2 regions of the Cryobacterium sp. TMN-39-2 genome follow, and region 1 is predicted to be linked to the other one. Evidence: predicted binding sites of a transcription regulator. Region 1 holds the regulator's gene; the other holds the start of a gene.

The links. Region 1 encodes LexA, which represses DNA repair genes until DNA is damaged. Its sites were predicted from a motif close to TCGAACANNTGTTCGA; they were not measured.
Region 2: a site for LexA is predicted at 3,047-3,062, ahead of E3O57_RS16940 (HNH endonuclease signature motif containing protein). Genes of this name have one in related genera too.

What each region holds. Positions count from the first base shown of each region.
Region 1 is NZ_SOFX01000012.1:31,817-46,980, forward strand. It holds gene E3O57_RS04510 (histidinol-phosphate transaminase) at 1-979, opposite strand, end outside; gene E3O57_RS04515 (LysM peptidoglycan-binding domain-containing protein) at 1,112-1,474, opposite strand; gene lexA (transcriptional repressor LexA) at 1,868-2,491, shown strand; gene metE (5-methyltetrahydropteroyltriglutamate--homocysteine S-methyltransferase) at 2,579-4,900, opposite strand; gene E3O57_RS04530 (methylenetetrahydrofolate reductase) at 4,900-5,961, opposite strand; gene hflX (GTPase HflX) at 6,243-7,787, opposite strand; gene E3O57_RS04540 (class I SAM-dependent methyltransferase) at 7,829-8,449, shown strand; gene dapF (diaminopimelate epimerase) at 8,516-9,397, opposite strand; gene miaA (tRNA (adenosine(37)-N6)-dimethylallyltransferase MiaA) at 9,435-10,343, opposite strand; gene miaB (tRNA (N6-isopentenyl adenosine(37)-C2)-methylthiotransferase MiaB) at 10,350-11,999, opposite strand; gene E3O57_RS04560 (regulatory protein RecX) at 12,037-12,666, opposite strand; gene recA (recombinase RecA) at 12,672-13,808, opposite strand; gene E3O57_RS04570 (DUF3046 domain-containing protein) at 14,145-14,366, opposite strand; gene E3O57_RS04575 (helix-turn-helix domain-containing protein) at 14,434-14,742, opposite strand; gene E3O57_RS04580 (CinA family protein) at 14,908-15,164, opposite strand, start outside.
Region 2 is NZ_SOFX01000045.1:10,946-26,109, reverse strand. It holds gene E3O57_RS16955 (O-antigen ligase) at 1-328, opposite strand, end outside; gene E3O57_RS16950 (rhodanese-like domain-containing protein) at 432-743, shown strand; gene E3O57_RS16945 (metal-sensitive transcriptional regulator) at 740-1,039, shown strand; gene E3O57_RS16940 (HNH endonuclease signature motif containing protein) at 1,184-2,983, opposite strand; gene E3O57_RS16935 (SRPBCC family protein) at 3,173-3,616, opposite strand; gene E3O57_RS16930 (NAD(P)/FAD-dependent oxidoreductase) at 3,625-5,106, opposite strand; gene E3O57_RS16925 (polyprenol monophosphomannose synthase) at 5,107-5,892, opposite strand; gene E3O57_RS16920 (acyl-CoA dehydrogenase family protein) at 5,970-7,148, opposite strand; gene manA (mannose-6-phosphate isomerase, class I) at 7,276-8,559, shown strand; gene E3O57_RS16910 (GlxA family transcriptional regulator) at 8,487-9,548, opposite strand; gene E3O57_RS18815 (hypothetical protein) at 9,638-9,781, shown strand; gene galE (UDP-glucose 4-epimerase GalE) at 9,833-10,798, shown strand; gene E3O57_RS16900 (WhiB family transcriptional regulator) at 10,946-11,281, shown strand; gene E3O57_RS16895 (glycosyltransferase family 2 protein) at 11,377-14,454, shown strand; gene E3O57_RS16890 (DUF5719 family protein) at 14,444-15,164, shown strand, end outside.

The DNA.
Region 1 (15,164 bases):
TCAGGATGCCTTCGGCCAGGAGTGCCTGGAAGATCGCGTGCGGGTCGGAGACTCCGCCGAACAACACGAAGTTGCTTCCGCTGCGCAGTGGGCTGAAGCCGAGCTTCGTCAGTTCGGTCACCAGGCGATCGCGTTGCACCCGGATGTCGTCGACCATGGCGAGCATCTCACCGGTGTGGGCGAGCGCGGCCACGGCCGCCGCCTGGGTGAGGGCGGACAGGTGGTAGGGCAGCCGGACCAGGCGCAGCGCGTCCGTGACAGCCGGGTCGGCGGCCAGGTAGCCCAGCCGCACGCCGGCGAAAGCGAAGGCCTTGCTCATGGTCCGGGACACGAGCAAGCGCTCCCGGCCGGGCAGCAGGGTGAGGGCGCTGTCGGTGCCGTCCGGTGCGAACTCGGCGTAGGCCTCGTCGACGACAACGATGCCGGGGGTGGCGTCGTAGACGGCCGCGATGGCCTCCAGCGACAACGGGGTGCCGGTCGGGTTGTTCGGTGAGCAGAGGAAGACGATGTCGGGCGAGGTTTCCTCCACCCAGCGGGCGGCGGTCTCCGGCGAAAGTTCGTAGTCGGCGTCGCGGCCGCCGGGGATCCAGCGGGTATCGGTGCCGGAGGCGAGGATCGAGTACATCGAGTAGGTCGGCGCGTAGCCGAGCAGCGACCGGCCCGGCCCGCCGAAGGCCTGCAGAACCTGCTGCAGAACCTCGTTGGAACCGTTGGCGGCCCAGATGTTGTCGCGGGTGAGACCGTGACCGAGGTAGCCGGCGAGGGCGTCGCGCAGCTGGCCGAATTCCCGGTCGGGGTACCTGTTGACGGTGAGGATGGCCTCGGCCAGGGCCTCCGCGATGTCGGCGGCGACCGCGGGCGGGATCGGGTGGGTGTTCTCGTTGACGTTCAACGCCACCGGCACGTGCAGCTGGGGTGCTCCGTAAGGGATTTGTCCGCGGAGGTTGGCACGCAGGGGCAGGTCGTCGAGGCTGGTCACCCGAACAAGCTTAGTTGCGCCCGCGGCCGACCCCTCGTATCCGAGGCAGGGCGGGGCGGGGCGAGCGGCTCCGGGCTGAGCGGCACCGGGTTGAGCGGCTCGGGCTGAGCGGCTCGGGCTGAGCTGGGCGGCTCAGTAGTCGGCGGGAAGGGCGAGGCGCTGGCCGGGCTGCACGGCCTCGGAGGACAGCTGGTTGAGGTTGACGATGTCAATGATCACGTCGCGCGGGTCTTGTCCGGGGGCGACAGACTCGGCCAGCTGCCAGAGCGACTGGCCGGCCTCAATGGTGACGTAGTCGAACGCGGCCGCGCCGATACCCGCGCTACCCTCTGCCGCGGCCATGCCGCCGTTGACGGCGATGCCGATGACGCCGAGTACCAGGGGCACTGCGGCGAGGGCCGTGAAAACGGCCCGCCCGCGGCGGGTCAGCCGCAGGTGTGTGGTGGGCGGGGTGGCCGGGCTGTGGTTGTCCGGTGCTGCAGATGCTGCGCTCATGTCAAACCTCCTGGTAACGCATCTGACCCTCGGCCGGGAGGGCCAGATGCGAATCTATGTTCCGAATATATCTTCGAGTGTTCGAACAATCAACCCTGTTTCCGGATATTATGGAGACAGATTCCGCAACACACTCGAATGCATGTCTACGAACCGCTGCTCTGTGGCTACAGTTTCGATCGGGTAGCTGTACTCAAACAGACACCACCGACATTGCTGCCCGAGCCCGAGAAGTATGAGCCCGACGAGCATCAGCCCGGCGAGCACGAGCCCCACCAGCACCAGCCCGAACCGACTAACCAGAGGAGCGTCAACGTGGCACAACAGAGCACACCTCGGGACAAGGGCGGCACGCGACGCCGCAAGAGCCTGAGCGACAAACAGCGCGCTGTGATGGACGTCATCCAGCGTTCGGTGCGCGACCGCGGTTACCCGCCGAGCATGCGCGAGATCGGCGATGCCGTTGGTCTGTCCTCGTTGTCGAGCGTGACCCACCAGCTGCACCAGCTCGAGCTGAGCGGGTACCTGCGGCGCGACCCGCACCGGCCGCGCGCGCTCGAGGTGCTTATCGAGCTGCCTCAGTCCTCAGAGGAAGTCACGCCCGGCGCCGCCGATGACTACCAGTCCGGCATCCAGGTGGGTGATGCGGCGATGGTGCCGCTCGTCGGCCGCATCGCCGCCGGTATCCCGATCATGGCCGACCAGCAGATCGACGAGATCTTCCCGCTCCCCCGCCAACTGGTGGGCAAGGGCGAGCTGTTCATGCTCAAGGTCGTCGGTGATTCGATGATCGACGCCGCCATCTGCGATGGCGACTGGGTGGTCATCCGCCAGCAGAAGACCGCGGAGAACGGCGAGATCGTCGCCGCCATGCTCGACGGCGAAGCCACGGTGAAGGTGCTGCGACAGCGCGACGGCCACACCTGGCTGCTCCCCCGCAACACCAACTTCGAGCCGATTCTGGGTGACTTCGCCGAGGTCCTCGGCAAGGTCGTCGCGGTGTTGCGTTCGGTCTAGATCCGCACCGCTCCAGGCACACAACAGGCCCGACCCCGCAAGGGGTCGGGCCTTCGTGTTGTGCCGGCGTAGTCAGAGCGAGCGAGGTCAGACCAGCGTCGCCCGAACCGCGCGGGTGGCATCGACGACGTTGCGCAGGGACTCCACGGTCTCCGCATACCCGCGGGTCTTCAGCCCGCAGTCCGGGTTCACCCAGACCTGGCGAGCGGGGATCGATTGCAAGGCCCGCTCGAGAAGTTCGGTGATCTCGGCCACACCGGGCACCCGCGGCGAGTGGATGTCGTAGACGCCCGGGCCGATGCCGTGGTCGAAGCCACTGGTCTGCAGGTCGGCGACGACCTCCATCTTCGACCGGGCGGCCTCGATGCTGGTCACGTCGGCGTCCAGGTTGCGTATCGCGTCGATGACGACCCCGAACTCCGAGTAGCAGAGGTGGGTGTGGATCTGGGTCTGGTCGGCGACCCCCGCGGTAGCGAGCCTGAACGACCCGACCGACCAGTCCAGGTAGTCGGCGTGGTCCTTCTTCTTCAGGGGCAGAAGCTCGCGCAGCGCGGGCTCGTCGACCTGCACCACCCGGATACCGGCCGCCTCGAGGTCACCGATCTCGTCGCGCAGCGCGAGCGCCACTTGCCGGGCGGTCTCCCCCAGCGGCTGATCGTCGCGCACGAACGACCAGGCCAGGATGGTGACCGGTCCGGTGAGCATCCCCTTGACCGGCTTCTCGGTGAGGGTCTGGGTGTAGCTGGACCACTCCACGGTGATGGGCGCCGGCCGCCGGACGTCGCCCCACAGGATCGACGGACGGGTGCACCGGCTGCCGTAGGACTGCACCCAGCCGTTCTCGGTGACGGTGAAGCCATCGAGGTTCTCGGCGAAGTACTGCACCATGTCGTTGCGCTCGGGTTCACCGTGGACGAGAACGTCGAGGCCGAGGTCTTCCTGCAGCTGCACGACCCGGCCGATCTCGGCGCGCATGAGCTCCTGGTAGTCGGCGGATGCGAGTTCACCCGAGACCAGGCGGGCGCGAGCGCGGCGGATATCACTCGTCTGCGGGAACGAGCCGATGGTCGTGGTCGGCAGCGGGGGCAGGTCGAGCACGGCATCCTGAGCGGCCAAGCGGGCCTCGTAGTCGCCGCGGCTGAAGTCGGCCGGGGTGAGGGTGTCGAGGCGGGCGCGTACGGCGCCGTCACGCACGCCGGGCGAGACCCGGCGCGCCTCCAGCGACGCGGTGGCCGCGTCGAGATCGGCCTGCACGGCAGCCTGCCCCTCGGAGAGGCCGCGAGCGAGGGTGGCGACCTGACCGATCTTCTGGTCGGCGAACGCCAGCCAGCCGGTGAGGTCGGCGCCGAGCTTGGTCTCGTCGGTGACGTCGTGCGGCAGGTGCAGCAGCGAGGTGGAGCTGGAGACCGCGATCCGGTCGCTCAGCGCGCCCAGCTGGGCCACCTTGTCGAACGCCGCCGCGAGGTCGCCGCGCCAGATGTTGTGACCGTCGATCACGCCGGCCACGAGGGTGGTGCCGGCCAGGCCGGGCACGTCGGCGGGCACCGTGCCGCGCACGAGGTCCAGGCCGATGGCCTCGACCGGGGTCTTGGCCAGAACGGGTAGGGCGTCGTCGAGGCTGCCGTAGGGCGCGGCCACGAACAGTCCGGGCCGCCTGTCGAGGCCGCCGAGGGCGTCGTAGGCCCGGGCGAGGGCGGCGAGGGCACGGTCGCGCGGGATGTCGATGCTCTCGCTGACGAGGGCCGGTTCGTCCAGCTGTACCCACTCTGCACCCGCGGCGGCGAGGCGCTCGATCAGGGTGGCGTAGACCGGCAGCAGGTCGTCGAGGCGATCGAGCGGGTGAAAGCCGGCCGGGGCCGTTTCGCTCGGCTTGGCCAGGAGCAGGAAGGTGACCGGACCGACGATGACGGGTCGGGTGAGGAAGCCGGCGGCGACGGCCTCGTCGAACTCCCGCACGATGCGGTCGCTGGCGAGGTGGAAGTTCGTCTCCGGGCCGATTTCCGGCACCAGATAGTGGTAATTGGAATCGAACCACTTGGTCATTTCGAGCGGCAGGTTCTCGCCGGCGCCGCGGGCCAGGGTGAAGTAGCCGGCGAGGTCGAGGTGACCGTCGGCGTCGACGAGACCGGCGAAGCGGGTGGGGATGGCGCCGACGGTCACCGCCGCATCCAGCACCTGGTCATAGAAGGAGAAGCTCTCCGGGATCGACGAGTCGCTGCGGCCGAGCCCGAGGCCGACGAGCCGCTCCCGGGTGGTGTTGCGCAGGGCTGCCGCGGTGGCTTCGAGTTGAGCGGCGTCGATCCGACCGGCCCAGAAGGCTTCGACGGCCTTCTTCAGTTCGCGGCGGCGGCCGATCCGCGGGTAGCCGAGGATCGTTCCGGTGGGGAATGCGGGGACGGTGATGGTCATCAGTAGTGGTCCTTCGTGGAGTGGATTCCGGCACGGGTGTCGGCAGGGCTGGTCGAGGGATGGGTCGGAGGTGGGTTGTGAGCGGAGACGACCGGTTGTGCCGGTGCGAGCGCGCCGGCGCGGTCGAGCACGGCGAGCACGGTCTCGTGCTGGTTGAAGGCGTAGAGGTGCAGGCCGGGAGCCCCGCCGGCGATGAGCTTCTCGGCGAGGGCGGCGGCGTGGCTGACGCCGATCTCGCGCTGGCCCTCGAGGGTGGGTTCCACTTCGAGCTGGATCGAGAGTTCGGCGGGCAATTCCTCCCCGGAGAGCTCGAGGATGCGCCGCAGCCGGCCGGGGCTGGTGACGGGCATGATGCCGGGCAGGATCGGGAACTCCACTCCGGCTTCCCTGGCTCGCTGGATGAAGCTGAGGTAGTGGTCGGCGTGGAAGAAGAGTTGGGTGATGGCGAGGTTGGCGCCCGCCGCCTGCTTGGCCAGCAGGGTGTCGATGTCCTGCGCGGTGGATCGTGAGCGCGGGTGCCCGTTGGGGAACGCGGCCACGGCGATGCGCACGTGCTCACGTTCGGTCTTCACGGCGCGGGCGCGAGGGAGTCCGGGGATGGGGGTCTCCTGGTACGGCACTCGCTCGGCCTGTACCCGATGGATCAGTTGCACCAGCTCGCCGGCGCTGTGCAGGTCGCCGAGGAAGGCGTCGTTCTCGGTCAGGCCCTCGGGCGGGTCACCGCGGAGGGCGAGGAAGCTGCTCACGCCGGCATCGAGGAACTCGCGGATCAGGCTGCTCGCCTCGGCATGTGAGGAACCGACGCAGGTGAGGTGCGCCATCGGGTCCACGATGGTGGCCCGGCGGATGTAGCGCAGCACGTCCAGGGACGAGGTGCGGGAGGAACCGCTGGCGCCGTAGGTCACCGAGATGAACTTCGGACGGGCCGCAGCCAGGGCGTCGATGGTGGCATGCAGGGCCGTCGTCGCGGCATCCGTCTTGGGCGGGTACAGCTCAAACGAGAACGGGATGCTCGACCGACAGTCGGGGTCCGCCGGTGGGGTCGTGGGGGTCGCTGTCATGGTTCCTCATTCGGCATGGTGGGTTCAGTTCGAAGGGCCTGGCGGCCGCGGACCGCCACGGATACCGGGCGGCTGCTCGCGGGCGGGTGCCGGGCTCGGCTGTCGCTCCATGCCGGGCAGAGTATCCCGCCGGCAACGAATGTGATGACTCTAACAACGCACCTTCGGGCGCGCTGCTGCGTGGCCGATTGTTACGTTCGCGGCCGATCGGGGGCGTTAACGGCCAAAGGCGGCACCCGTTCCTGGCTCAGGAGCGGGTGCCGCCTTCGGGCGGATCGGGGTCAGCCGGAGATGGCCGGTGCCACCACGAACGGGGTGAACTGGGCCTCGATACCGGGCGACACAAGGGCCGTGACCTGGGTGCCGGTCTCGGAGTAGTCCAACGCCAGAACCTTGCCCTGCTCGTGCAGGATCGGGATGAGGTCACCGCGGTCGTAGGGGATCAGCAGTTCCAGGCGGATTTCCGGACGGGGAAGCATGGTCTCGAGAACCCGCAGCACCTCGTCGATGCCCTCGCCGCTGCGCGCCGACACGAAGATCGCCTGGGGGGCGAGGCCCCGCAGCACGAGCCGGTCGTCGTCGCTGACCAGGTCGCTCTTGTTGAACAGCACCAGCTCGGGGATGTCACTGGCACCGACCTCGCCGATGACCTCGCGCACCGTGGCAAGCTGGCTGGCCGGGTCGGGGTGGGACGCGTCGACGACGTGGATGATGACATCGGAGTCCGCGACCTCCTCGAGGGTGGAGCGGAACGCCTCCACCAGCTGGTGGGGCAGGTTGCGCACAAAACCGACGGTGTCGGTGAAGGTGTACAGCCGACCGTCGTCCGTGGTGGACTTCCGCACAGTGGCGTCCAGGGTGGCGAAGAGGGAGTTCTCCACGAGCACGCCGGCCTTGGTGATGCGGTTGAGCAGGCTGGACTTGCCGGCGTTGGTGTACCCGACGATCGCGACCGACGGCACCGCGTTGCGCTTGCGGTTGGCGCGCTTGGCCTCGCGGGCGGGCTTCATCTCCAGCATCTGCTTGCGCAGTCGCGACATCCGGGTGTGGATGCGGCGCCGGTCGAGTTCGATCTTCGTCTCACCGGGTCCACGCGAGCCCATACCGGCACCGGCGCCACCGACCTGGCCACCGGCCTGGCGGGACATCGAGTCACCCCAGCCGCGCAGTCGGGGCAGCAGGTAGGCGAGCTGGGCGAGTTCGACCTGCGCCTTACCCTCCCTGCTCTTGGCGTGCTGGCTGAAGATGTCCAGGATCACGGCGGTGCGGTCGATGACCTTAACCTTGACCACGTCTTCCAGGGCTCGCCGCTGGCTGGGCGCGAGTTCGGTGTCGGCGATCACGGTGTCGGCGCCGAGCGCCGCCACGATGGACGCGAGCTCGAGGGCCTTGCCCTTGCCGAGGTAGGTGCTGGGGTCCGGGGTGGCGCGGCGCTGCAGCAGACCGTCCAGCACCGTGGCGCCGGCGGTTTCGGCCAGGGCGGCGAGCTCGCGCATGGAGTTCTCGGCGTCGAGCAGGCTACGGGCGGAGTAGACGCCGATCAGGACGACGTTTTCCAGGCGCAGCTGGCGGTATTCAACCTCGGTGACGTCCTGCAGTTCGGTGGAGAGCCCACCGACGCGGCGCAGGGCGTTGCGGTCTTCACGTTCGGTCTGTTCGCCGTCGTGGTCGCCGCCGTCGAAACCGCCGTTGGCCGGGCGTGCCGAGAGGGCCTGCGCCGATCCGCTCGCGAACAGCGAGTAGCCGGAGGACCGGCTCTCGGCGCTGGCCAGCACGCGCGCAACTACATCGTCATCGCCATCGTGTGGAGCGTTTATATCAGTCATTGCTTTAACTCTAGTTCCTCTTTTTTCGATAAGTTCGCTGTATGGCTTCCGAACACTATTTCTCGTCGACTCCGGGCAGCGACCTGAAATTGCGGCAGATCACCGTGAAGATCGCCGGTCAAATCCGTGCGGTCACCACCGCGAACGCGATTTTCTCCCCCGAGCACATCGACACCGGTACCAAGGTGCTGATGCGTGAGGCTCCGCTGCCCTCCGGCGGCGGGGATGTGCTGGACCTCGGTTGTGGCTGGGGACCGATCAGCCTGCATCTGGCGCTGGCCGATCCCACGGCCACGGTGTGGGCCGTCGACGTCAACGAGAGAGCCCTCGAGTTGGTGCGGATGAACGCCGCCAGCCTGGGGCTCACCAACATCAACGCGGTCCTGCCGGCGGATGTTCCCGATTCCGTCGTGTTCGCCGGCATCTGGTCGAACCCGCCGATCCGGGTGGGCAAGGCCGAGCTGCACACGATGCTCGAGCACTGGCTGCCGCGTCTGAAGCCCGGCTCGGATGCCTGGCTCGTCGTGCAGCGCAACCTCGGCTCCGATTCGTTGCACCGCTGGCTCGCCGAGGAGTTCGCCGGGCAACCCGGCGCCCTCGAGGTTTCCCGCTACGCCACCGACAAGGGCTTCCGCATCCTGCAGGCGCACAAACCCGCCTGACGCTCCCCCGCGAACTGTGAGATAGGCCCCACAACCCAGGGGCCTAAGTCACGGTTCGCGGCAGGGTTAGGCGAGGGCGAGGGTGCCGTCGAAGACCAGGGTGGCGGGGCCGGACAGGGAGACGTGCTCGCCGTCTTCGGTGGGGAACATCCGCACGCCCAGAACGCCGCCGGGGACCTCGACACGCCACTGGTTCGGCGCGCCCTGGCCGGCCCAGTGCCGGGTGGCCAGGGCCGCCGCGACGGCACCGGTGCCGCAGGAGAGGGTCTCTCCGCTGCCGCGTTCGTGCACGCGCATACGGATGCGGCCGACGCCGTCGACGACGAGCGGATCATGCGGCAGCACGAACTCCACGTTGGCGCCCTCGGCGGGCTCGGGGTCCAGCTGCGGAATGAAGGTCAGGTCGGCGCTCTCGAGCTCGTTTTCGTCGGCGAGGGCCACCACCACGTGCGGGTTGCCCACGTTGATGCCCAGCCCCGGGCGGGCAACGGCGAGGTTCTTGGCACGCACCAGGGTCTCCCCCGGTTCAAGCCGCCACCGGCCGAGGTCCACCTGGAACCCGGTGGCGTTCTGCTGCACGTCGCGCACGCCGCTGCGGGTGCCGATGGCCAGGGTGTCGCCGGGGCCGAGGTCGACGAGGCCCTGTTCGAGGAGGAATCGGGTGTACACCCGGATGCCGTTGCCGCACATCTCCGACACCGTTCCGTCGGCGTTCCAGTAGTCCATGAACCACTCGGCGCCGTCGTCTTCGGCGAGGGCCGCGGCACCCGCATCGAGGTTGGCCGACCGCACCGCGCGGATGATGCCGTCGGCGCCGACGCCGAACTGGCGGTCGCAGATGCCCTGGATCTGCTCCGGGGTGAGGTCGAGTCGGCCGTCGGGGTCGGCGAACAGCACGAAGTCGTTGCCGGTGCCGTGGCCCTTGGTGAAGTGGAGATCGATGCCCATGTGTTCAGTTTAGGGACTCGGGCTACGGTATTCGGCGTCAGGGCAGGTGGCTGACGGCCTGGTCGACCCGGTCCGCGTCGTCGGCGTCGATCCAGTGCGTGTGCGGGTCACGTTTGAACCAGCTCACCTGACGGCGGGCGTATCGCCGGGTCAGCTGCTGGGTCGCTTCGACGGCATCCGCCTGCGACATTGTGCCGTGCACCTGGCCGAGGGCCTGGGCGTAGCCGATGGCCCGGCTGGCCGTGACGCCGCCTTCCAGGCCGGCGGGGATGAGGGCGCGCACCTCCTCGACGAGTCCGGCCGTCCACATGCGGTCCACTCGGGCGTCCAGGCGCGGGGTGAGCACCTCGCGGGGCAGGCGCAGCCCGAGCGTCACGGCGGGCATCCAGTAGACCGGATCGCCGGGCAGCACCGCGGTGTGCGGGGCGCCGGTGAGTTCGACGACCTCGAGGGCGCGCACGAGCCGGCGGCCGTTGCTGGCGCCGATGCGGGCCGCGGAGCCGGGGTCGACGACCTTGAGCCGATCGTACATCAGGCCGGGGCCCTGCTCCACGAGCTCGGCCTCGAGTCGGGCGCGGAGCACCGGGTCGGTGCCGGGGAACTGGAAGTCGTAGACGACGGAGGACACGTAGAGCCCGGACCCGCCCACGAGGATGGGCACGGCGCCGCGGTCGATGATGCCGGTGATGGCGGCGCGTGCCTCCACCTGGTAGCGGGCGACGGTGGCCTCGTCGGCCACGTCGAGCACGTCGAGCAGGTGGTGCGGCACCCCGCGGCGCTCGGCGGGGGCGAGCTTGGCGGTGCCGATGTCCATGCCCCGGTAGAGCTGCATGGCGTCCGCGTTCACGATCTCGGCCGGCTGTCCGGCCGTGATCAGCCGTTCGGCGACGTCCAGGGACAGCTCGGATTTGCCGGTACCGGTCGGCCCGACGATGACAACGAGCACCGGGTCCTAACGTTCCGCGTCGTCGACCGGGTAGATCGGGATCGTCGTGGCGCCACCGTGCAGGGTCAGGCTGGGCCCGCCCACCCGCAGGGTCGGCAGACCCAACGAAACCGCGCCGCCGGTGGACGCCGCCGGGGCGGGCACACCGCAGGACTCGGCCTGCTCCCGGTCCCAGGCGTCGCCGGCGATAGTGCGGCGGATACGGAGCGGCGTGCCGTCGAGGGAGTCGGCGATGAGGTGGAACGGTGCGGCCTGGGTGACGGTCACGGTGACCATGTCGCCGGGCCGGGGCAGGTCGGAGCCGGCGGGCACGTCGAAGTGCACGAGCCGGCTGTCGGGGGCCCGTCCGCTGAGCCGGTGGGTGTCGGCGTCCTTGCGGCCCTCACCGTTGGCGACGAGCAGTTCGACCTCACGGCCGATGATGGCGCGGTTCTCCTCCCAGGAGATCCGTTCCTGCAGGGCGATGAGCCGTTCGTAGCGGTCCTGCACGACGGCCTTGGGCACCTGGTCAGCCATGGTGGCTGCGGGGGTGCCCGGCCGGATGGAGTACTGGAAGGTGAACGCCGTGGCGAACCTGGACTCTTCGACGACCCGCATGGTCTCGAGGAAGTCCTCCTCGGTCTCGCCGGGGAAGCCGACGATGATGTCGGTGCTGATCGCCGCGTCGGGCATCTGCGCGCGTACGCGCTCGAGGATGCCGAGGAACTTGGTGGACCGGTAGGACCGGCGCATGGCTTTGAGCACCCGGTCGGAGCCGGACTGCAGCGGCATGTGCAGCTGCGGCATCACGGCGGGGGTGTCCGCCATGGCGTCGATGACGTCATCGGTGAAGGCGGCAGGGTGCGGGCTGGTGAAGCGGATGCGTTCGAGTCCCGGGATCTGGCCGGCGGCGCGCAGCAGCTTGCCGAACGCCAACCTGTCACCGAACTCCACCCCGTAGGAGTTGACGTTCTGGCCGAGCAGGGTCACCTCGATGGCGCCGTCGTCGACGAGCGCCTGGATCTCGGCGAGGATCTCGCCGGGGCGGCGATCCTTCTCCTTGCCGCGGAGGGCGGGCACGATGCAGAAGGTGCAGGTGTTGTTGCAGCCGACCGAGATCGAGACCCAGCCGCTGTAGCTCGAGTCGCGCTTGGTCGGCAGGGTGGACGGGAAGGTTTCCAGGGATTCGAGGATCTCCAGCTGGGCCTCACCGTTGTGCCTGGCGCGTTCGAGCAGGCTCGGAAGGGACCCCATGTTGTGGGTGCCGAACACCACGTCCACCCACGGCGCCTTGGCCAGGATGGTGGCCTTGTCCTTCTGCGCCAGGCAACCGCCGACGGCGATCTGCATGCCCGCGTGCTTGCGCTTGACCGAGGCGAGGTAGCCGAGGTTGCCGTAGAGCTTGTTGTCGGCGTTCTCCCGCACCGCGCAGGTGTTGATCACCACGATGTCGGCCTCGGCGCCCGCCGCCGACACGTAGCCGGCCGCCTCGAGGGAGCCGCTGAGCCGCTCGGAGTCGTGCACGTTCATCTGGCAGCCGAAGGTGCGCACCTCATAGGTGCGCGCCCGGCCCTCGTCATCCCTCGCCGCCGAGGACGGCGCGATCACGGTCGCGCTGTGCGGCGACGGGTCGAGGGATGACGGGGTGGCGAGGGGTGGTGCGGTGACGCTGCTCATAGTTCCCCCAGCTTACGCGTGCCGTCGTGAACAGACCTCAGCGGAACCGCACCGTGGAGGTGCGGCCGGAACCCCGCCGGGACGCGAGAGCGGCCTTGACGGCGTCGCGCACCACGGAGGAGGCGTATCCCTTGCGCATCAGGAAGCCGGTGAGCCGACGATCGATGGTGGCATCGTCGAACCTGTCCAGCTGCTGCACCCGCTTGAGCGCCAGTTCGGTGGCCCGTTCGGCTTCGTCGTCCGGCATCTCCTCAAGCTTCTCGGCGATCAGTTCGGCGTCGAGCCCGCGCTGGCGCATTTCGGCACCGACGCCGCTGCGGCCCAGGCCCTTGCGTTCGTGGTGGCTGTGCATGATCTGGTCGGCGAGCTTCTCCTCGTCGAGGTAGTGCAGCTCGGTGAAGCGTTCGAGGATGTCCTGCACGGACTCCTCGTCGATCTCGGTGGACCGCAGCAGCTTCTGGGCCTCGACGATCGACAGAGACCGGCCGCGCAGGCGCTGCAGCAGTAGCTTCTCCGCGTGCTCGCGTTCCTCGGCCGCCTCGTCCTCGGCGTCATCGGCCTGATCGGCCGGGCTCGCCCCGGGCAGGTATGTCACCGGGGCGAGGCCCTCCCGGCCGGCCGAGGAGCCGGCGTCGGTCTTGCCTCGGGAGGGTTCGAAGTGAACCATGGCGGCTAGGCGCCCTTGCGTGCGGCGGCCTTGGCCGCGATGGACGGAACCTTGGCGCCATCCGTGCCCGTGGCGGCACCCGTTGCCGCGGCGGCCGCTGCGGCGGTGGCGGCGTCGTCTGCGGCCTTCTTGGCCGCCTTGCCCTCCGCGCCCACACCGAGCTTGTTGAGGATCTTGGTTTCGATCTCGTTGGCCATGTCCGGGTTGCGCAGCAGGAACTTGCGGGAGTTCTCCTTGCCCTGGCCGAGCTGGTCGCCGTCGTAGGTGTACCAGGCGCCGGACTTCTTGACGATGCCCTGGTCGACACCGAAGTCGATCAGGCTGCCCTCGCGGGAGATGCCGATGCCGTAGATGATGTCGAATTCGGCCTGCTTGAAGGGCGGTGCCATCTTGTTCTTGACGACCTTGACCCTGGTGCGGTTACCGACGGCCTCTGTTCCGTCCTTGAGAGTCTCGATTCGACGGATGTCCAGACGCACAGACGCGTAGAACTTGAGCGCCTTTCCGCCGGAGGTGGTCTCCGGGCTGCCGAACATCACGCCGATCTTCTCGCGCAGCTGGTTGATGAAGATCATGGTGGTGTTGGTCTGGCTCAGACCACCGTTGAGCTTGCGCAGCGCCTGCGACATCAGGCGGGCCTGCAGGCCCACGTGGGAGTCACCCATCTCGCCCTCGATCTCGGCGCGCGGAACCAGGGCTGCGACGGAGTCGACGACGATGAGGTCGATGGAGCCGCTTCGCACGAGCATGTCGGCGATTTCCAGCGCTTGCTCACCCGTGTCGGGCTGGGAGACGAGGAGGGCGTCGATGTCGACACCGAGCTTCTTCGCGTAGTCGGGGTCGAGGGCGTGCTCGGCGTCGATGAACGCGGCAATGCCGCCGTTCTTCTGGGCGTTGGCGATGGCGTGCAGGGTGAGGGTGGTCTTACCCGAGGACTCCGGGCCGTAGATCTCCACGATGCGACCCCGGGGCAGGCCACCTATGCCGAGCGCGACGTCCAGGGCGATCGACCCAGTGGAGATGACCTCGACGGGCGCGCGATCGTCGCTGCCGAGACGCATGACCGAGCCCTTGCCGAACTGGCGGTCAATCTGGGCGAGGGCGGTGTCGAGTGCCTTCTCGCGGTCTGCTGCTGATGCCATGGTGTGCTCCTTTGGGTCGTGCGCGTGGCGCCTATAGGCTGTCGTTTCGACCAGCGGGAGGATCCCGGTGACCGCCCTCGACAAGGCAAGTGCGCGGTTGTCGTTGACGAATCCGACTGTACGCAGCACCACCGACACCGGCCGGCAGGCACTGCGACGGTGGACAATCCGTCTTCGACTTCTACTGTGGAGGAGCCTACCAAGAACCGAACAGACATTCGACGCTGGCGTGGTGTGTCGGAATCTTCTCGCGAAACGAGGAACGGCCCGGCTGGAGGGCCGGGCCGGTGGTGGCTCATGGTTCGCTGCTGTCTGGGTGCTGCCGGCGTGACCGGATCAGCTGCGGGCCGGAGGAAGCCCGGCGCCGTGGCGGCGGGCCGGCGGAACATCCGTTTCGGCGCAGAGGGCCAACCAGACGTCGCGGGCGGGAACTCCGCCCGCGAGGGCCTGGTCGGCGGTCCGTCCGAGCGGACCCAGCACCAGATCCCGGGTGAGCACCCTGCCGTAGCTCTCGCCGAATTCGTCTTTCAGGGCCTGGCGGAACTCACTCAATCGCATGCGGTACTCACTCGGTTGATGCTCACTCGGTTGACGCGCACTCGGTTCGAAACGTGGAGAAGACCGATTAGCGCATCATCATGCTGGCGTCGAACTTGGCAACCAGCTCGTCGGGTACGGTGTCGGGGAAACGATCGATTCCCTCGATGACGGCCAGCCGATCGCCGACCTCGCGCATGATCACCGAGATCGGTGTGTCCAGCGCGTCTGCGACCGAAGCAAGAATCTCGGAAGACGCTTCCTTCTGACCGCGTTCAACTTCAGACAGGTAGCCGAGGGCCACACTTGCCTTGCTCGCAACCTGACGCAGGGTGCGACCCTTCTGCAGGCGGAAGTCCCTGAGCACATCGCCGATTTCCTGACGAACAAGAATCATCGGAACCTCCTTCTTCGTGCTGTCTAGTCTGCTGGGGCCCACTCAACCGGTCAGTTTTGTGTGGCGGATGGCCAACAGTACTCTATCCATCCGACACCTCAGATTACCGAGGATGACTGGACTTTACTTGTGAATATGTGTTCTGTAACCCACCGGTAACAGGAACTATTCCGCGATCTGAAGCTTTGTGGATTCAATCAGCTGACACACAGCTTCGATCGCGTGCGCAACGGTTTGCATCCGGATCGCTGCCCGGTCTCCGGTGAGACTAATCGCTATGGCCCGCACCTTATCCCCGAAAGACACTCCCAGGTAGACCGTGCCGACGCTCTGGCCGTCTTGTTCGTCGGGGCCGGCGACCCCGGTGGTCGAGATGCCGATGTCGGCCGGCCGCCCGTCGATCGCCAGCGCGGTGCGCACAC
Region 2 (15,164 bases), on a different contig from region 1:
AGGTGAGGCACAGCGCCAGGAACAGGGCGGTGATCGTGGTGATCCACTGCAGGGTGATACCGATCGCGCTCGCCCCTGGGTACGCCGACCAGGCGAGGGACACCGTGGCGACGAGCATGAACGCGGCCAGGGACTTCGGGAAGCCGCGCCAGGTCCACTCGGGCTTCAGGGAGACGAGGAGACCGATGCTGCCGACCAGAATGAACACGGCGATGGCGCCGAAGCCCCACCAGCCGAGCAGGTTTCGCCAGAACTGGCCGGCCAACACGCTGAAGAACACCAGGGTCGCGAACAGGCGAACTGTGAGGCGGCTCTGAACGGCGGGCATGTGTCTAGGGTACTGGGGCGACCTCCTCTCAACCTGCCCCCATCTTCTGATACCCTCAGGGGTATACCGTCGTGCCCCGCTCTCCGTTCCGAAGGGACCCCACATGACCGACATCTCGGTTACCGAACTCGCAGCCCTTTCCGATCCCGTCGTGGTCGATGTGCGCGAACCTTACGAATTCGAGGCCGGTCACGCGGCCGGTGCCATCCCCATTCCCCTGGGTGAACTGAGCGAACGGCTGGACGAGGTACCGCGGGACAGCCCCGTCTACGTCATCTGCGCAGCCGGAGGCCGAAGCCTGCAGGGCGCGGCATTCCTCGAACGCAACGGAGTCGAGGCCGTCAACGTGACCGGCGGCATGAACGCCTGGCAGCAGGCCGGCCTGCCCACGGCGCTGGACGGGATCCGGTCATGACCGAGTCGACTCCAGTGGCGACGGTCATAACCGACGACCAGCGTGCCGTGAACCAGAAGAAGGTGCTCAACCGGCTGCGTCGCGCGCAGGGGCAGCTGAGTGCGGTCATCACTGCCGTCGAGGCCGGTGGCAGCTGCAAGGATGTCGTCACACAGCTGGCCGCGGTGTCGAGCGCTCTCGACCGGGCCGGGTTCACGATCGTCTCCTCGGCGATGCGGGATTGCATCGCGGACCCCGACAACGCCGAATCACTCACCGTGGACGAGCTGGAGAAGCTCTTCCTCGCCCTGGCCTGACCTGACCTGACCTGACCTGACCTGACCTGACCTGACCTGACCTGACCTGACCTGACCTGACCTGACCTGACCTGACCTGACCTGACCTGACCTGACCTGACCTGACCTGACCTGACCCGGCACCCACGAGTTGAGGTGCCGTGGCTACTCGTTTTGTCGTCGGGTTTTGGGGTTGTGGGCGCGGTGTTGGGGTGGTTTTCGCCAGGTGCCGGTGGGGTCGATCCACTGGGGGGCTTTGACTTCGGGCATGCCCAGGACCATGCGGATGTGCCATCCGGAGGTGTCGATGTTGTGGTGGTGATACCAACACAGCAAAACCCCGTTCGAGACGTTGGTGGGGCCGCCGTTTTGCCACGGTGTCACATGGTGCACTTCGGTCCATTGCGGTGGGCAGGTGCAGCCCGGGATGATGCAGCCGCCGTCTCGGGCGGTGATCGCCCTGCGTTGCAGCGGGGTGAAGCACCGGACTTTATCGCCCAAAGCGAGGACGGCGCCGGTGCCGCCGAAGAAGATCGGCCGGAAGCCGCCGTTGTCGACCATCTGATTGATCGTCTTCATCGAGACGGGGCCCTCGACGCCGTCGATCCAACCAACCCCGACCCCGTTGATCAGGTCGGTTGCGTTCACGTGCACCATCACCGTCGGCGGCATCCCGCCCATGGTCGGGATGCGGGGGTCTTGGGCGACCTGGACGAGGATGCCGCGGAGAATATCGGCACGTTTCTGACCACCGTCGCGTTCATCGAGGATCTCGCCGGGCACGAGTTCGCCGGCCTCGATGCGCTGCTGCTCGTCCGCGGACGGGAACGCGGGGGCGCTGCGCGCGGACTGGAACGTATTGAACAGGTTCTGCATGATGCCCTTGAGCTCCGGGGTCACCCCACCGCGCAGCGGGTGCAGGCCTTGGCTGAGCTTGCCGAACGAGAACGTGGACTTGGCCTCGAAAACCGCATCGCTCGGCGCGGCGCCGTCCGGGTTCAACACCGCCTGCCACGTCGCCGCCATCTCCCGAATCCGGTCCGGCGGGAAGGTGAACCCCGCCGACGCACCCAAACGCCGGACCGGCCCCGCGCAGACTATTCCGGCGCCGGCGCCGGCCTCGGCGTCATCGGTGGCGGTGACGGTGGCGGTGGCGATGTCGCCGGGGCCGGGGGTGCGGCCGAACACGGACCCGGTCGCGGACTCCACCAGCTCGGCCTCACCACCGTCCACCAGCGACTGGTCGGCATCGAAGCGGCCGTGCACCTTGTAGTCGGCCAAACCCTTCACGATGTTCTCCGCCGCGTCAAGACCGATCTCCCCGGCCGCTAAGGCTGCGGCCACGAACGGGAACTCGGGCTCCAGGACCGTGCCGCCCAACATCCGCGGTGCGACCTTCTCACCCAGGGCCACCCGCCGTTTCATCTCCGGACCAGACATGCCCGTCAACCGAATCAGCAAATCCGTGGGGTGCGAGGTGCCCAACCGCCACGCCAACGACTCGGAACCCAACCCCGTACGAGCCCGGTAACCCACCACGGTCGCCGTGGCCACCCGGGCCGCATCCACCGGCCGACCGGTCCGCTCGACCATCTGCGTCAACGCGACCACCTCCGGGTCACTCAACGCGTTCACATCAATGGAGTCCATCACCGCCATCACCGTCCGCGCCGCATCATCCAGAGCCTGGAGCTTCTGACCGAACGCACCGGTATGCGCGCGCTGCACCCCCAGCAACTCGGCCGGATCCCGCCACTCAGGCCGCGGCTTAGACGGACCCCGAGTACGGCCGGCAGTTCCACCTGCAGCGGCGGCCTTCATATCGGTGGTGCCGCTCAAACTGTGGACATCCGGTGCGGGGAGGGGATCCGGACCGGCCAGGCCCGTATTCCAGTCGTGCAAGTTCGACCCGGTGGGAGAAGTTCCCGTCGGTGCGGTGGAGCCACTATCCAGCTCGTCGTCCATACCCCCATTCTCTCACGAATCGTAACTATATGCGAGGAAATGTCAGTAAAGTTTAGATGGAAATCGAATACATTTCTGCACTGAAAAAGGTTGACTCACGGGGTCTCGGCGGGCTCGACCGACGAGACGGGCGCGTTCCGAGAACTCCTGACGGGCTCGGCTTCGGCGACGCGCCCGACGGCGGCGGGGCTAGTTGAACCCGGCGCCGCCCTCGGCGAGGAAGGCGAGCCGGCGCAACGTCTCTTCGTTTCGGATCTTGATGGCCGGTTCACGCAGGAAGGAGGGGGCGAACCGGGCGGGGCCGGCGGTGGCGTCCTCTGTGATGCGTACGACGCATCCGTCGCCGCGAGCCTTCACATCCAACGCCACGTGGGCCTCACCGAGCGGCCAGCCACGAGCCTTGAACAGCGCGTGCCGGGGTGGATCCCACTCCAGAACCGACGTGGTGTCGTCGATCAGGGCGGGCCAGACGCCTACAGAGTGGTAGATGACGCTTCCTGCGATCGGCCACGCCGGGTCGACGTCCCGCATCCGGGAGGCCCCGACGACCCAGCTCGGGTATAACCAGCCGTCCGCCAGAACGGCGAAGACGCTTTCGGGCGGGCAGTTCATGGTGCGATGGTTAACGGCCACGGTGTCACCTATTCCTGATTGGTCGGGGAGAGATCGGGGGCGGTGCGCACCCCAAGGTCGTGACGAAGAGCGCTGAGGGCGGCGTGCCAGCCGGCCAGGCCGTGCACGCCCGGGCCCGGCGGTGTGGACGACGAGCAGAGGTAGACGCCGTCCAGGGGAGTGCGCCAGGGGTCCGGCGAGAGAACCGGCCGCCGCACGAGTTGGGTCATGCTCACCTCGCCGGCGGAGATGTCGCCGCCGATGTAATTGGGATTGTGCGCTTCCACGCTGGACGCGCTGCGAGCGGCGCTGGCCAGGATGGTGTCGCGGAACCCTGGAGCAAAGCGCTCGATCTGGCGCACGATCGCCTCGGTCTGGTCGACGGCGGAGCCGCGCGGAACATGGGTGTACGCCCAGAGGGTGTGCTGACCGGCCGGGGCGCGACTGGGGTCGAGGCCACTGGGCTGGGACACGAGAACGTAGGGTTCCTCGGCGTGCCGGCCGCGCGCGACGGTGTTCTCGGCTCGCCGGATCTGCGCCCGGGTGCCGCCCACGTGCACGGTGCCCGCCGCCCGCAGTCCGGCCGCCTGCCACGGCACCGGGTCGGACAGCGCGAAGTCGACCTTGGCGACGCCGTTGCCGTATCTGAAGGCGCGCAGCCGCCGCGCGTATGCGGCGGGCAGCTCGCCCTCGGCGAGGCGCAGCAGCGCCCGGGGCGTCAGGTCGAGCATCACCACGCGGGCCGGCGGCAGGTCGCTCAGCCGCCGCACCTCGGTTGACGTGACGATCTCGCCGCCGTGGGCGAGCAGGTCGTCGACCATCGCGGTCACGATCGCGCCACTGCCGCCGACGGGGATCGGCCAGCCGCCCGCGTGCGCATAGGTGGCGAGAGTGAGGCCTGCGCCGGCGGTGGCGATGCTCGGCAGCGCCCTGATCGTGTGCGCACTGACGCCGGTGAGCAGGGCTGGCGCCGTCTCCCCCGCGAAGCGCAGGTCCCAGAGGGGGCTGCCCTGCTCGAGAGCCCGCAGACCGAAGCGCAGCGCGGTTTCCGGATGCCTCGGCAGCCGCAGGAGCTGCGCACCGGTGAACTCCGCCACCCGCTCGGAGTGTGCCACCAGGGGAGCGAACAACCGGATCCAGGCCGCGCCGTCCCGGCCCAGCTCGGCGGCGGTGCGTTCCAAGCTGCGATAGGCCAGCCCGGCGGTGCCGCCCGGCAGCGGATGCCCGTAGGAGACCTCGGGGACGACAAGTTCGATCCGGTCCGCGAGCCCGAACCGCTTGAAGAACTCGGAGGCCAGCGCGAGCGGGTGCACGGCGGAACAGACGTCGTGGTGGAAACCCGGCAGGGTCAGCTCCGCGGTCTCGGCGCCGCCGCCGACGGTCGCGGACCTCTCGTAGACCCGCACCGAGAGGCCGGCCCTGGCCAGCGTGACCGCGGCAGCGAGCCCGTTGGGGCCGGAGCCGACCACAATCGCGTCCACCTCAGGCGCTCCCCGCCGCACGGTGACCATCTAACGGACCGTGGCCTGCGCCCGGCCGGAGCGGATCCTCGTGAAGCGACGCTGGAATCCCCACTGGGTGACCCGCAGCATGGCCTCGATCACGATGGCCTGGCTCATCTTCGACTCGCCGGCCTCCCGCTCGCGGAACTCGATCGGGAGCTCTACGACCGAGCGGCCCTGATCGAGCACCCGCAGGGTCATATCGACCTGGAAGCAGTAGCCCTTCGACGACACGTCCGCGAGATCCATCGCCGCGATCGTCGCCGACGAGTAGACCCTGAAGCCGGCGGTGACGTCCTTGAGCGAGAGACCGAGCACCAGGCGCGCGTAGGTGTTCCCGCCTCGGCTGAGCAGCTGCCGGTGCCGCGGCCAGTTGACCACGCTGCCACCGGGCACCCACCGGGAGCCGACGGCGAGGTCGGGGGCGCCGGGTTCGTCGGAGGCGACCCGGCCGATCATGTCGGGCAGGCGCTCCGGCGGATGTGAACCATCGGCATCCATCTCGATCAAGAACTCGTAGCCTCGCGCCAGTCCCCACATGAAGCCCAGCACGTAGGCGGAGCCCAGGCCGAGCTTGCCGGTGCGGTGTTCGACCTTGATGCGGTCGTCAGCCTCGGCCATCCGGTCAGCCAGGGCGCCGGTGCCGTCCGGGCTGCCGTCGTCGACAATCAGCACGTGTGCAGCGGGCGTGGCCGTCAGCAGGCGAGACACGATCTTTTCCAGGTTCTCGAACTCGTTGTAGGTCGGGATGATCACCAGACTTCCGGCGCCGCGGGCCGCTTCTGAGGTTCGCATGCGGGAGAGCTTAGTTCGCCAGTATGACTTTCTCGTCCGAAGTCCCGGTCAGGGCCAGCCGGACCCGCCCGGACCGGTCAGACGAACGCGGCCAGACCGGTGATGCTGCGGCCGACGATGAGGGTGTTCATCTCCTGGGTGCCTTCATAGGAGTAGATCGCCTCGGCGTCGGCGAAGAACCTGGCGATGTCGTAGTCCAGCACGATGCCGTTGCCGCCGAACAGTTCACGGCACCACGACACGGTCTCCCGCATCCGCGACGTCGTGTACGACTTCGCCAGGGCAGAGTGCTCGTCGCGCTGGGTGCCGTCGTCGAGCATCTGGGAGACCCGCACCACCATGCCCAGGCTGGCCGTGATGTTGCCCAGGCTCTTCACGAGCAGGTCCTGCACAAGCTGGTGGCCGCCGATCGGCTTGCCGAACTGCACCCGTTCCACGGCGTACGCCGCCGCGGCCTCGTAGGCGCCGATCGCCAGTCCCACGGCCGCCCAAGACACCTCGGCGCGGGTGAAGCGCAGCACCTTGGCGGTGTCGCGGAACGAGTTCGCGTTCTGCAGCCTGTTGTGCTCTGGCACCAGAACGTTCTCCAGCGTGATGTCGGCGTTCTGCACCGAACGCAGGCTGATCTTGCCCTCGATCTTGGTTGCCGTGTACCCGGCGGTGTCCGTGGGCACGATGAAACCCTTGACGGCGCCGTCCGCGGTGTCCTTGGCCCACACGATGGTGATGTCGGAGAAGGTCGCATTGCCGATCCAACGCTTCTGCCCGTTGAGCACCCAGGTGTCACCGTCCAGGGTCGCGGTCGTCCGCAGCCCCTGCGCGGAGTCGGAGCCGCTCAACGGCTCGGTGAGGGCGAAAGCGCCGACGACGTCACCCGTGGCCAGGCGCGGCAGCCAGAGGGCCCGCTGCGCCGCCGACCCGCAGGCGGCGATCGATCCGGCGACGAGACCGTTCTGCACGCCGACGAAGGTGGCAACGGATGCGTCCACCCGGGCCAGCTCGAGCGCCACGAAGCCACGGAACACCGCGGAGTTCGGGAACGGCCGGGTCTCCTCCCAGCCGAACGAGTACGCGCCGAGGGCGCCGAGCGGCCTGATGATCTCGGACGGGAACTCGGCCCGCTCCCAGCATCCGTTCACGACGGGCCGCACATCCGCCTCGAGATACGAGCGGATGCGCGCGAGCGCGGCCTTCTCGTTCTCCGCGAGGAGGTTCTCGTACCCGAAGAAATCACTGCTGAGCGGTTCGAAAGTCATCTGGCTCCCTTGCACTAGATGCCGGCCGCGCGAGCGCGTTGACCGGGACGTTCAGCCTAGAACTCTGCGCCGGGCGAAGGAAAGCGGTTGGTAGTTTGGTCTAAACCTCGAGGTTCAGGAGCCAAGCATGTTTGTGGGCATCAGCAACACACCGCGCGATTACGCCTGGGGCTCGCCGACAGCGATCGCCGACCTGCTGGGCCGGCCCGCATCCGGCGGCCCCGAAGCCGAGCTCTGGCTCGGCGCCCACCCCGGTTGCCCATCGGTGATCGCCGACCCCACCCTCACCGGGGGAGCGGCCAACCTCGCCGAGTGGATCGACCAGGACCCGGCTTCCGCGCTCGGTTCCGCGCACGCCGGGCAGGCACGCCTGCCCTTCCTGATGAAGATCCTCGCCGCCCACGGCCCGCTCTCGCTGCAGGCGCACCCGTCACCGGCCCGCGCCGCGGCCGGCTTCGCCCTCGAGAACGCGGCCGGCATCCCGATCGACGCGGCCGACCGCAACTACCGGGACCCCTTCCACAAGCCGGAGATCATCTTCGCGCTCAGCGACACCTTCCAGGCCCTGTGCGGCTTCCGCGACCCGCGTCAGATCCGCTCGATCCTCGCCGAATTGCGCGCGTTGGACGCCACCATGGACGATCCCCAGCCCGCGGCCCTGCTCGGCCTGGAAAACCGTCTGATCGGCGACGACGCAATCCACGACGTCGTGGACTGGCTGCTGCGCGACGGTCGCGGCGGCGACACCGGCGAGGTGTCCTGGCTGGTCGAGCGGGTCGTGGCCCTCGCCGAGCAGGCCGCGTTCCTGATCGACGGCGGCGCGAGGGTGAGTTTCGCCGCCGAGTTCGACACCGTGCGCTCGCTCTCGGCCGCGTACCCGGGCGACCCCGGCATCGTCATCTCCCTGCTCACCAACCTGGTGTCGCTGAAACGCGGCGAGGTGCTCTTCCTGCCCGCCGGCAACATCCACGCCTACCTGTCCGGCCTCGGCGTCGAGGTGATGGCCGCGTCAGACAACGTGCTGCGGGGCGGCCTCAGCCCCAAGCACATCGACGTCGACGAGCTCCTCGACGTTCTCGACTTCGCGCCCCTGCCGGTGCCCTACCTGGCACCGGAGCCGCAGGCTGACGGCGTCGCCGTGTACAGGCCCGACGTGCCCGACTTCGAGTTGGCGCACATCTCTGTGCCGGCGGATGCGTCCGCCACAGCATCCGGCCCGGCCGGCGTGCCGATGCGGCAGCTGGCGCTCACCGGACCCGGCATCGCGATCTGCACGGCCGGCCGGTTCATGGTCGCCGGTGCGGGCTCGTCGATCTCGCTGGCCAGGGGAGAGTCGGTCTACATCACACCGGACGAGGGAACGCTCACCTTCGCGGGTTCCGGCGAAGTCTTCCTGGCCACCACGCCGTAGTCCGGCCCGCCCGGAACCATGCCGGCGTAGTCTGGCGCGGTCCGGCGCCGGCCGAAGGTGCGGCGATACGCCGTCGGTGTGGTCTGAAGACTGCGCACGAAGTGGTGCCGCATCACACTCGCGGCCCCGAATCCGGTCTGCGCCGCGATGAGGTCGAGGGTCTCGTCGGTCTCCTCGAGCAGTTGCTGGGCCAGGATCAGGCGCTGCCGGTTCAGCCAGGCCGTCGGTGTGGTGCCCAGCTCGGCCCGGAACCGGCGCGCGAAGGTGCGCGGCGACATCAGCGCGCGCCTGGCGAGCTGGTCGACGGTGAGGTCCTGGTCGAGGCTCTGCAACATCCAGTCGGTGATCGTGGCGAAGGAATCGCTGCGCTGTTCGGGGATCGGCGCCTGGATGAACTGGGACTGACCGCCGTCACGCTGCGGCGGCACCACCATGCGCCGGGCGATCACGTTCGCAGCTGCGGCGCCGAGTTCCCGGCGCACGACGTGCAGTGCCGCATCGATGCCGGCGGCGGTCCCCGCGCCGGTGACCACGTGATTGTCGTCCACGAAGAGCACATCGGGGTCGACGGTGGTGTTCGGGTAGGCCAGGGCGAGGGCCTCGGCGTACATCCAATGAGTGGTGCTGCGGCGCCCGTCCAGGATGCCGGCGGCGCCGAGGATGAACGCGCCGCTGCACACGCTGAGCACCCAGGCGCCCCTCTGCTCGGCCTCACGCACGACGCGGAGAACGTCGGGGTGGATCTCGCTGCCGGCCTCGTAGGCAGGGATCGCGATGAGGTCGGCGTCCGCCGCCGCGGTGAGGTCGTCGCGCACCACGATGTCGAAGCCGATCTTGGTGCGCAGGGCGCCCGGCACCGCCGTGACGACGTGGAAATCGAAGGCCGGGCCGCCGTGTTCCGACCTGTCGATACCGAATACCTCGCAGATCACCCCGAACTCGAAGGGGGCCATGCCGGGGATGGCGACGCAGACAATCTTCTTCAGCATAAGGTCCTCGGAGACGATGGCAGGAATGTGCGGGTAAACGGCAACTCTGCCACTCGTGGCAGAAAGTCGCAAGACCTACCGTTAGTGCCATGATCCTGTTTCTGAGTGTACTGCTGGCCCTCTCCATCTGGGCCGTGGCGGCGAGCATCGTCACCATGCGCTCCGACGGGTACGGCGAGGCCGAACTGGCACGCCGTAACCGGCATCCCGAACCGTTCCCGCGCGGGCGATAGTGTGGTCTGAAGCGGCAGCACACGGTTGCCCGGAGAGCGCAGGGGCACCACATGGCTTGGCTTGTAACCGGAGGGGCCGGCTATATCGGCTCCCACGTCGTCCGCGCGTTCCTCGCCGAGGGCATCGAGGTCGTCGTCCTGGACGACCTGTCCAGCGGGCACGCTGACTTTGTGCCGGCCGGAGTTCCTTTCATCAAGGGAACCCTGCTCGACACCGAGCTGCTGGCGAAGACCTTCGCCGAGCACCCGATCAGTGGCGTCGTGCACGTCGCCGGATTCAAGTACGCCGGTGTATCGGTGTCCCGCCCGCTGCACACCTACGAGCAGAACGTGACGGCGACCGCCCTGCTGCTCGCGGCCATGCAGGAGGCCGGCGTCGGCCGCATCGTCTTCTCCTCGAGCGCCGCCGTCTACGGCACCCCGTTCACCGACCTCGTCACCGAAGAGACCGCGAAGAGCCCCGAGTCGCCGTACGGTGAGTCCAAGCTGATCGGTGAGTGGCTCCTGCGCGATCAGGCCGTCGCCGCGGGACTGGCGCACACCTCGCTGCGGTATTTCAACGTGGTCGGCTCCGGCAGCGCTGACCTGCGCGACACGAGCCCGCACAACCTCTTCCCGATGGTCTTCGAGGCCCTGATCGACGGTCGCACCCCGCGCATCAACGGCAACGATTACCAGACCGCCGACGGCACCTGCGTGCGCGACTACATCCACGTCGCCGACCTCGCGATCTCGCACGTCGCCGCAGCCCGGCGGCTGGACGCCGGCCTGACGATCGCCCCGGTCTACAACCTCGGCAGTGGCGAGGGCGTTTCGGTGGGCGAGATCATGAGCACGGTCGCGGCCGTGACCGGAATCCCGTTCAGCCCGGAGATCGGCCCGCGTCGGTCCGGAGACCCCGACCGCATCGTCGCGTCGGGCGAGATGGCCGCGCGCGACCTGGACTGGCAGATGCGACACACCCTCGAAGACATGGTGCGCAGCGCCTGGGAATCCCGGCAGGCATCCACCGTCTGATCAACGACACGATTCGGGCATAGTGGGCGAGTCTGAACTCTCCAGCCCGCATTGAGGGTTTACGATCCGCGACTTGACGGATGTGAACTACACCGGTGTAATTAGTTCTAGCGCGAAAACGTGCGTGAGCTGATGGGTGGAGGCGATATGACGTTGTCTGAATATCGTTCTGGGGTACCTGAAGACTGGTTCGTCGATCCCGTACGCCTCGGCGTGCCCGGCGTTCGCAAGGATCCGACGATTGTGGAGGGCGCGGACGACAATCCGCTCGCCTGGCAGTCGGACTCCCTGTGCGCCCAGACCGACCCGGAGGCCTTCTTCCCGGAAAAAGGCGGCTCCACCAGGGACGCCAAGAAGATCTGTGCGTCCTGCGAGGTACGCCCCCAGTGCCTGCAGTACGCCCTTGCCAACGACGAACGCTTCGGAATCTGGGGCGGACTGTCCGAACGTGAGCGACGCAAACTCCGTAAGCGGGCGGGCTGAGCCCGATCCGCGGAGCGAGGCCGGACGGCCGGATTCAGGGCGCGCCTGACCGGTTCAGCGATCTTCACCGATAACCGACCTAGGCTGTTCCCGATATGCAAGCCAGAGTCACCGCCATCATCGTCGCCCGTAACGGCGCCTCGCACCTCGAGCGAACTCTCGAGGCCCTCCGCCGCCAGACCCGGCAGCCCGACACGGTCATAGCGGTTGACTGCGGTTCCAGCGACACCACCTCGGAACTGTTGGCTGCGTTCGGGCCCACCCATCTCATCTCAGCGGATTCCGACCTGTCGTTCGGTGCCGCCATCAGCGCCGCCACCCGGGTGATGAGTCCTCCAGCCGGCGACCACGAGCTGCTCTGGCTCCTCGCGCAGGACAGCGCTCCGGAGCCCGGAGCCCTGGAGAGCCTCATCGGTGCACTGGAGGTCGCGCCGTCAGTGGCGGTGGCCGGGCCCAAGGTCATGGAGTGGGTCGCCGACGACTACATCCACGACTTCGGCGAGTCGATGACGCCGTACGGCGCCACCGTGACGCTGGTCGAGAGTGAACTCGACCAGGAGCAGCACGACGGCATGAGTGATGTTCTGGCCGTCAGCGCCGGCGGCATGCTCGTGCGCCACAGCGTCTGGGACAAACTCGGCGGCTTCGACCCCGCGCTTCCCATCGTCGACGACTCCCTCGACTTCTGCGTGCGCGTACGCCTCGCGGGCCACCGCGTCTCCGTGGTCGCCGCCGCCAGGGTCAGCTCGGCCGGGGACGGCGTTGCCGGCCCCGACGGTTCCTCCCGCGGCCGGGCCAGTCGTCGCCGGGCGCGCGCCGAACGGTCCGCTCAGCTGCACCGACGGCTGGTCTACGCCCCGGCCTGGGCGCTGCCGGTGCACTGGATCTCCCTGATCCCGCTCGCCTTCCTCCGCGCCATCGGAAACCTCCTGCGCAAGGAACCGGGGTCGATCCTCGGTGAATTCGCCGCCGCCTTCGCCGCCGCCTTCCAGGGCGGCAGGGTGCTCACCGCTCGGCGGCGGCTCGCCGCCACCCGCACACTCGCCTGGTCGTCGATCTCCTCCTTGCGCGTGTCGGCCGCCGAAGTGCGCCGTCGGCACGCCCTCACCAGGGAAGCTGCCCTCACCGGACTCCGCGGGGACCGCCCGGAAATCCGGTTCTTCGCCGGCGGCGGGGCCTGGACCCTGCTCGCCGCCGCCATGGTCGGCGTCGCCATCCTGGCACCGCTGATCGGAGCTCAGTCGCTCACCGGCGGTGGCCTGCTCCCGCTCTCGTCTACTGTCGGCGACCTCTGGGCCAACGTCGGCTATGGCTGGCGGGACATCGGCCTGGGCTTCACGGGGGCGGCTGACCCGTTCGCGGTGGTGCTCGCCGTCCTCGGCACCATCACCTTCTGGTCACCGTCCTTCGCGATGGTCCTCGTGTACCTGTTGGCCCTCCCGCTGGCCGCCGTCGGCGCCTGGATGGCCGCGACCCGAGTGACCCACCGGGGTTCGATCCGCGCCGTGGCCGCCGTGCTGTGGGCGCTCTCGCCTACCTTCCTCACCGCTCTCGCGGCCGGCCGGCCTGCCGCCATCATCGTGCACCTGCTGCTGCCGTGGCTGTTTTTCGCCGGTTTCGCCGCCGCGCGGTCCTGGTCGGCATCCGGATCGGCCGCTCTGCTGTTCGCCGCGATCGTCGCCTGCGCGCCGTCCCTCGCTCCGGCGCTGCTGGTGGGCTGGCTGATCTGCGTGCTCGTCAGCGGCCGCAGCGTGATGCGATTCGTGGGGATCCCCCTGCCGGCGCTCGCGCTGGCCATCCCCCTGCTGTGGGACCAGGCGCTGCGCGGCAACTGGTTGGCGTTGCTGGCCGATCCCGGTGTTCCGGTGCCCACGGCACCCGTGCCCACCTGGCAGTTCATCCTCGGCTTCCCGGCCGGCGATTTCGGTGGCTGGACCCAGCTGCTGCCGCTCTGGGGCGGCGACGCTGCCGTGGCCGGCTACCTGGTTCCCTTGCTGTTGATCCCCATGGCCGTCCTGGCCCTGATGGCGTTGCTCCTGCCCGGCGCCCGCGGCGCAGCGCTCGCGCTGGTCACCGCCCTGCTCGGGCTGGGCACGGCCATTCTCGCCGGTTCTTTGTCGGTGGCGGAGCTCGGCTCCCAGGCGGTGGGCATCTGGCCCGGCGCCGGACTCAGCCTGTACTGGCTTGGTCTCGTCGGAGCGGTGGTCTTCGCCGCCCGCGGCCTGCACCGCATGGCCATCGCACCGCTCGTGGTCACGGCCCTGGCCCTGGCCGTGGTTTCCCTGCCGCTGGCCGGGGCGATCCCGCTCGGCACCTCGGCCGTCGACGAGGGCATCGGTCGCACGCAGCCCGCTTTTGTCACCGCCGAGGCCGCTGTCGAGCCCAGGGTCGGCACCCTGCAGATCGTGCCGCAGCCCGATGGCGGCATCCTCGCCACCATCGTCCGGGGCTCCGGCGTGCGCCTGGACGCCCAGTCCACCCTGAACAGCACAGCCGGCACTCTCACCGACGAACAGACCGAGCTGGCCACCCTGGCGGGCAACCTCGCCTCACAGAGCGGACTGGACGCCTCGGCCGACCTGGCGAAGTTCGGCATTCGTTTTGTCCTGCTGCTGCCGGCCGCCGCCGAGCCCGCCGAGTGGGGTGACGACATCGGCATCACGCAGGCGGCCAGCGACACGACCACCCGCACCACGACCTCCCTCGACGGCAACGCCGCCCTGGCACCCGTCGGTGATACCGCTTTCGGCCGGCTGTGGCGTTCTGACGTGCCGACCGACGCCGCCGTCAACGGGCAGGTCCCCGCTGATGCCGGCGGAATGTTCGGGCTGGTGACCGGCCTGATCGCCGTGTTCGTGATCGGCGCGACGGTGCTCCTGTCGGTGCCGACCGGGGCCGGTAGAGAGGCCGTCCGGCAGGCGCACCGCGAAGCGATCCGACGCGCATCCCGCCTGAGCAAACCGGCCAAGCCCACCCGGGTGGCGCGTCCGTCGCGGCCCGCGCGGCCCCGGCGCATGAAACGTCCGGCAGGCCGGCGCGCCAAGGGCGTCCTCCCCAGCATCGAGGACTCGGCCTCGCCGACACCGACGGAAGCTCCGGCCGAGCCGGCCGAGGCCACTGACCTACCGTCGGCGGACACCAGCAGCCCGAAGGATTCAGACCATGGCAACTAAGCGAAGAGTCGCCGTCCTCGGCGCCAGGTATGCCGCGGGCCTGATCGGCATCGGAGTCGTCGTCGTCGCCGTCGGTGGTGCCGCGATCGTGCCCTGGCCCTCCCTCGTGAGCGACCCGCCGTCGACCCTGGTGACGCCGGTCGCGAGCGACCAGTTGCGGGTCTGCCCCGGCCCCCTCCTCACCCTCGCCGAAGACTCCACCCAGGCGGATGCCGCGACCTCCGTCGGCCCGTTCACGGCCGTGTACGCGGCGCGCGGCACAGGCTCCGGCGCCGAAGAGGTCCCCGTAGAGCGCACCGACCTCACCGCAACAGACAACTCGCAGGCACCACGCGACGGCGCCCCGAGCGTGCTGACCGTGCCGGTAGAGGCCGGCGCCACCGACGCCCCACTCGTCGCCGGTTCCCAATCACAGACCGCGACGGGCGAGTCCGTCGGCGGGCTGGCGGCGGCCGCCTGCACCGAAGCGTCCAGCGACTCCTGGCTGGTGAGCGGGTCGACCGACGTCGGCCGCACCAGCCTCGTGCTGCTGAGCAATCCCACCACCGTCGTGGCGTCCGTCGACCTCGCCGTCTACGGCGAAGCCGGCCCGGTGGATGCCCCCGGCTCCACCGGCATCCTCGTGCAGCCCGGTAGCCAGCGGATCGTGTCCCTCGCCGGGCTCGCGCCGAACCTGCGGTCCCCGGTCGTGCACGTCACGGCCACCGGTG